3 regions of the Psychrobacillus sp. FSL K6-4046 genome follow, and region 2 is predicted to be linked to each of the others. Evidence: riboswitches for the same ligand, from Rfam matches in the RefSeq annotation. Region 2 holds a riboswitch; each other region holds the start of a gene.
What was found. A riboswitch is a leader RNA that binds a small molecule or an ion and turns the genes downstream of it on or off. The one in region 2 is predicted to bind lysine.

Region 1 (2,278 bases), 260 kb from region 2:
AGACATGTTTACTTTTGGATTTTTCTTTCCTTCTTTTAAGACCGCGAAGAAACAATATATTATGCCAGAAACTATTCGGGACGTTATAAAATGGTATGGAATAAAGGAAGAGCATAAATGTAGGGCATAATAGACCTCCTCGTTACATAAAAGTAATGAGGAGGTTTTTTCGTTGTTTTATCGCAAAAAGAAGAAGCGTTTCATATTTTTTAGCACTCAACGCAAATTAGCCATCTTTTTAACATGCTTTCTATTGTCAGTGGCTTGGGTATTCTATTATATAAATGCGCAACTAACTCCCACTTACTTACAATATGCTGAAGTGCAAACGAACAAGATTGCATCTATGGTAATAAGTAAGGCGATTAACTCGCGTACGGCAAATGTTCTAGATGTAAACGATATTATTGAAGAGGTTCCTTCGGATAGCAAAAATATGGTCACAACCAAATTCAATACAGAAATTATTAACCGAGTGCTATCTGATACAAATAGTTTAGTACAATCCCATTTAGAACAGGCTGAACAAGGGAATTTATCAAGTCTTCCTTACTTGGATGATATTGAGTATGATAAGCAAACAATGGAAGACCAAGGTGGAGTCGTATTTTTTGTTCCGATGGGGCAAGCAACGAATATACCTTTGATCGGTAACCTTGGTCCGAAAATACCAATTCGATTCCACGTGATCGGAAACGTTCAGTCAAATGTGGTGCCTACTATTACCGAGTTCGGTATTAATAATGCGTATGTAGAAATTAGTATCCACATTAAGGTGAATGTACAAATCATCGTCCCGCTTGCTAGTAAAATGAGTGTAGTGGAACAGAATATACCAGTAGCCATGGGTCTAGTACAAGGGCAGGTTCCTCACATTTATACAGGTGGGGATGGGTCGGCTGCTCCATCGGTGGAGGTACCTATACCGTTACCGGAAGATTAAAAAAACTTCATTTTTCTTAAATTACTGTTAGAATAGATAAAAATGAATAATAAATAGGTAGAGGCCGCATTGCTTAATAGTATGTTACGGGAGGGTGACTCCAAGGATCGTAATAGAAAGGAAGTTTTGCCGAAACTAAGTATGTCTAGTCAAGGATGCTTAGTTGGGGTTATTTTGAACAAGAATAACACTGTCATGTATATGGGGACATATAGATGGGGAGCTACAAAAGTGAAACAAAGTGTTATAACTAAAATTTCATGTATAAGCCAACCTATAAAATACTATAGGTTGGCTTTTCTATTTTCAAGGAGGAACAGTTTTGGAGAATACAATTTTTTCGTTAGTGCCACCGCTATTGGCAATCATCATGGTTTTATTGACAAAAAGGGTCTTGTTATCGTTAGGAGCAGGTATTCTTTCTGCAGCCTTACTAGTAGAGGAATTTAGCCCTGTTGGATCTTTGTTAATGTTATGGAATTCCTTTAAAATCTCTTTTTGGGATGGGGGATTAAATGTATATAACATTTATATTTTATTGTTCATTCTCTTGTTAGGTGTAGTTACCGCTTTTGTCAGCCTGTCAGGAGGAAGCACGGCTTTCGCTAATTGGGCGATTAAGCGAATTAAAACGAAAAGAGGCTCTAAACTATTAACAGCCTTTTTAGGAATCATTATTTTTGTGGACGATTATTTTAATGCATTAGCAGTAGGGCAAATTGCAAGACCAATTACGGATTCGCATAAGGTTTCTCGTGCAAAGCTAGCCTATTTCATCGATTCTACATCAGCACCGATATGTGTAATCTCACCAGTTTCTAGCTGGGGAGCATTTTTGATCAGCCAGCTAGGTGTTATTTTCACAACACATGCTGTGACAGAATATACTCCGTTAGAAGCTTTTATCACAATGGCACCAATGAATTTCTATGTTATAGCTACTTTAGCGATGGTGTTCTTTGCCGCATGGACAGATTTTGATCTGTTTGAAATGAAAAAGCATGAAAAACGTGCGAAGGAAACAGGAGTATTATTTGATCCAAATAAAACAAACCCAGGAGATATGGAAGGAGATTTTCCAGACAATCAGTATGGTAAAGTGATCGATTTATTGCTTCCAATCATCTCTTTAGTAGTGGTAACGTTAGGATTGATGTTCTGGACAGGCTATCAGTTGTCTGGAGGAATTTTAGATATTTTTGTCATCTTTGAAAATACAGATGTTCCTTTGTCCTTATTTATAGGTGGATTGGTAGCAAGTATTTTATCCTTCCTGTTGTATGCGCGCCAATTCAAAGTGAACCCAGATGCTAATATGAGCTACGTGTGGAAGGC
Region 2 (2,278 bases):
GCCAAGCAGAATTGAGGCCTTTGATAATTCTCATATTCACGGTACCGATGCGGTTTCTGCCATGGTTGTATTCGTTGATGGCAGAGCATACAAAAAAGACTATCGGAAGTATAAAACGAAAACTGCAGCAAAGCATGATGACTATGGCGCGATGCGTGAGGTCGTTCGTAGACGTTACACTCGTGTGCTAAAAGAGAGATTGCCTCTACCTGATTTAATCATTATTGATGGAGGTAAAGGACAAATAGAAGCAGCGAGAGAAATTATAGAGGATGAACTTGGCTTAGATATTCCAATTGCAGGACTAGCAAAAGATGCCAAACATCAAACATCCTCCTTGTTATATGGTGACCCATTAGCGATTATCCCGATGAAAAGAACAAGTGAAGCATTCTATCTTCTTCAAAGAATTCAAGATGAGGTCCATCGATTTGCAATTACTTTCCATCGACAACAGAGAGGGAAACATACAATTGCCTCCTCGTTAGATGGAATTGAAGGAATAGGTCCAAAACGGAAGAAAATGCTTCTTAAGCATTTTGGCTCCCTCAAACGAATGCAAGCTGCATCACGAGAAGAACTAATAGAATCTGGACTCCCTAGTAAATTAGCCGATAATCTAATGGCTCATTTTCAGAAAAATTTATTGTCTTCTGAATAATCTTATGTTATCTTTAAAACAATTTAATATTCACTATTCAAACAGTGAAGGTAGAGGTGCGAATTGCAAGAGTACTAATCGTGAGGATGAAAGATCCTACGACCGATTAAGAAAGGGTTGTTCGCCGAAACATAGAAAAGCTTTTCCTTTCCTATGTTGGTTCTGTATTTAAGAGATGCAGGACTGTCAGAATATATATATTCTGGAGGGCTATCTCACATGGGCAATCATTGTTGACCGTGTATGAGAAGAGTTAGCTTTCCGCAAATATGTGGAAAGCTTTTTTTATTGTTTAGGAAATTATAAGATTATGAACCTGTGGATAAGTTGATGTCTAGCGCAAGCAGCCTTGCCCCTCAGGGTAGGGATAGGCGCTTGCGCTTTTCTTGTTGTCCGCTCAAGGAGATAAAGGGGAGATAGGTTAATGAGTAAAATTGTGATGAAATTTGGTGGAACCTCTGTAGGCTCCATAGAGTTAATTGGTAACGTAGCAAAAAGGGTACAACTAGAAAAGGAGAAAGGACATGATATCGTCGTAGTTGTATCTGCAATGGGAAAAACAACAGATGACTTAGCGGAAATGGCTAGTAAAATCACTAACAATCCAACAAAAAGAGAAATGGATATGTTGCTTGCTACAGGAGAACAAGTCACTATGTCCTTACTAGCTATTCAGTTAAATGCACTTGGAGTAGAGACGCTCTCTTTAACAGGTTGGCAAGCAGGGATAGTTACGGATGAAGTACATAGAAATTCAAAAATTAAGCAATTGGATGGCCAGAAGATAAATGAGCATTTAATCGCTAATCGAGTAGTAATTGTGGCCGGCTTTCAAGGTATGTCGGAATTAGGGGAGATTACTACTTTAGGGAGAGGAGGGTCAGACACTACAGCCGTCGCCATAGCTGCAGCTATCGGAGCAGACATTTGTGATATTTATACGGATGTAGATGGTGTTTATACGTCAGATCCACGCTACGTATCTCATGCAAGAAAACTAGAACAGCTAGAATATGATGAGATGCTGGAGTTAGCTCATTTAGGAGCTGGAGTGCTGCACCCAAGAGCAGTGGAATTCGCAAAAAACTATAAGATTCCATTACGAGTACGTTCAAGCTATGAAGAAACGGAAGGAACCATTTTAAAGGAGGAAGTAGATGTGGAGAATAATTTAGTAGTACGAGGGGTAGCTTTTGAATCAGATATAGTACGTTTAACGATTGAGTATACAGTGCCTTTTAATGGTTCACTCGCTTCCATATTTACTACCCTTGCCAATAACCATATTGATGTAGATATTATTGTTCAGTCGATTGTCGAAGGAATGAAGCCTACCGTTTCCTTTTCTATAAAAAAAGAATCTCTTTCGGAAGCAATTCACGTTTTAGAGAAAACGAAACAGAATCTAGGTTTTACCTTTGCGGATTTTGAGGTGGGTTTAGCTAAGGTATCTATTGTAGGTTCAGGGATGGTATCTAATCCTGGTGTCGCTGCACAAATGTTCGACCGATTAAGCAAGGAAAACATACCAGTTAAAATGGTTAGTACCTCAGAAATAAAGGTTTCAGTTGTAGTGCCTCAAGGCAATATGATTCAAGCAGCGAATGCACTCCATGA
Region 3 (2,278 bases), 1.5 Mb from region 2:
TTAGATGATAAATACTTACAATGTTATAAATTGGAGGTAAACAGATCTATGAATGTAGAGAAATTTATATCGCCCGAAAATTTTGGAGAAGTATTCCTATATGGAAACCATGAAGAAATTTATAACCAATGCGTCAAAGAATTTAAAGAGCTAGTATCACTGGACCAATTTATTGATTTAGCCATTTCCTTTAATCAGGAGGTTGAAAGCTACCAAATGATTAAAAAGACCGAGATTGGTTATTCAACTCAGTATTTATGGTTAGATAACAATAAGGAGAGAATAGTTAGTGTAACCTTTGATACGGCTAACTACATCCAGGGCATAGTATTAAAACCTTATGTAACCTTCCCCAAAAGCGATCAACGTTACACCAAAAATAAATATATGATGCCTATTAAAGAAGAATGGTTTGTTTTCTGGGGTGGGACGAATGAATTTCTTAACTATCATTACGTTTATGAATCTCAGCGCTATGCATATGATTTAGTGAAGATGAAGAATGGTCAGACGTATAAGGGTAATAGATTACTTAATGAAAGTTACTATGCTTTTGATAAAGAGGTAGTTGCGCCAGCAGACGGTAAGGTAGTAAAGGTTATGAATGATATTGTAGATAATATTCCCGGAGAAATGAATGAAAAAGAACCAGCCGGAAACTATGTCATTTTGGAGCATGAAAATAGAGAATATAGCTTGCTTGCGCATTTCAAACAATATTCTATAGTAGTAAAAGAAGGAGACGCGGTGAAGCAGGGACAAACAATTGGCCTTTGTGGAAATTCTGGAAACTCCTCTGAGCCTCATATACATTTTCAGGTGATGGATTCGTCTGATTATGTGAACTGCCACTCTATACGTATAAGCTTCTATGATGGGATTGAGCCAATTCAAGGCGATACAGTAACGACCTACAAACCGAACGAAAAGTCGAAAATGGATGTCTTTGACAAAGTGGAAAATACATTTACTTTAGCAGATTTTTTCTTATTTATTCCCCGTATTATAGGTTCATTTTTTAAATAAGACTGTTCGTTTCTATTTAGAATGATGAAGTTTAAAAAATAGTAATATTTTGATTAATCAATAGAATGTTTGTTGACAGATGAAAATCTCTATTGTAGACTATGAACAACTAATTGAATATAACCTCGCTTTTATAAGTGAGGTAGAGGCGCGATATTTAACAGTCCTTAGAGGAGCTTGAGAAGCTTAGATACTAAGGAGAAGGAAATGTCGCCGAAGCTTGTAATAAACTCATTATTACATGCTGGGTCTGCAGTGAAGAATTGCAGGACTGTCCGTTATAAACGTCCCGGTTTATAATGGTGTGCTATCTCATGGGGAAAAGTAGAGGATTTAGGGCAACCATACATTATGACCTGAGTCTACCTCAAGTCTTTTTTTGTACGGTTGTCCTTTTTGTATGGTTGCATACATATAATAACTTTAAAAAAGGAGATTACTAGAGATGAAAAAGAGACTATTTACATTCACATTTTTACTATCCATTTTTTTATTGCTTGCTGCTTGTGGAACGAAAGAGGAAGGAAGCGTTGGATCAGCATCTGCCCAAGATACATTTACAGTAGGACTAGAGGCAGGATATGCACCCTTTAACTGGACTCAAATGGATGACAAAAACGGTGGAGTGAAATTGGACGGTAACGCAGAGTATGCTGGTGGATACGATGTAGAAATTGCTAAAAAAATTGCAGAAGGCTTAGGTAAAGAACTGGTAATCGTTAAAACCGAATGGGACGGTCTAGTTCCAGCTTTAACTTCGGGTAAGATTGATGCAATTATTGCTGGAATGTCACCAACAGCAGAGCGTAAAAAAACAATCGATTTCTCTGAAAACTATTATACTTCCAACTTTGTTATGGTTGTAAAAAAGGGCGGAAAATTTGAGGATGCCACTTCCATTCAAGACTTTAATGGAGCAAAAGTTACAGGCCAATTAAATACTTCCCACTACGGAGTGATAGACCAAATTAAAGGTGTAAAAAAACAGCCTGCATCAGATAACTTTCCAGCAATGCGTGTAGCACTGGAATCCGGCATGATCGACGGTTATGTATCTGAACGTCCAGAAGGAATTAGTGCTTCCTCTGCAAATGATAACTTCAGCATGGTTGAATTCGAAGAAGGATTTGTTGCAGATGAAGAAGAAACAGCTGTTGCAGTAGGATTGAAAAAAGGTAGCGATTTAACAGATAAAATAAATGAAATATTAGCAGGAATTTCAGAAGAAGAGCGTCAAGAAATTATGGATAAT

Region 1: it holds a riboswitch for lysine, as region 2 does, so the genes downstream of both, MKY09_RS05675 (Na+/H+ antiporter NhaC family protein) here and MKY09_RS07030 (aspartate kinase) in region 2, are expected to answer to the same signal.
Region 3: it holds a riboswitch for lysine, as region 2 does, so the genes downstream of both, MKY09_RS18930 (transporter substrate-binding domain-containing protein) here and MKY09_RS07030 (aspartate kinase) in region 2, are expected to answer to the same signal.

The regions. Positions count from the first base shown of each region.
Region 1 covers NZ_CP152020.1:1,176,554-1,178,831, forward strand. Annotated here, with positions in the region: gene MKY09_RS05665 (bifunctional UDP-sugar hydrolase/5'-nucleotidase) at 1-130, shown strand, start outside; gene yunB (sporulation protein YunB) at 173-943, shown strand; lysine riboswitch at 994-1,177, shown strand; gene MKY09_RS05675 (Na+/H+ antiporter NhaC family protein) at 1,266-2,278, shown strand, end outside.
Region 2 covers NZ_CP152020.1:1,436,453-1,438,730, forward strand. Annotated here, with positions in the region: gene uvrC (excinuclease ABC subunit UvrC) at 1-661, shown strand, start outside; lysine riboswitch at 705-882, shown strand; gene MKY09_RS07030 (aspartate kinase) at 1,086-2,278, shown strand, end outside.
Region 3 covers NZ_CP152020.1:3,827,768-3,830,045, reverse strand. Annotated here, with positions in the region: gene MKY09_RS18935 (M23 family metallopeptidase) at 49-1,026, shown strand; lysine riboswitch at 1,162-1,344, shown strand; gene MKY09_RS18930 (transporter substrate-binding domain-containing protein) at 1,472-2,278, shown strand, end outside.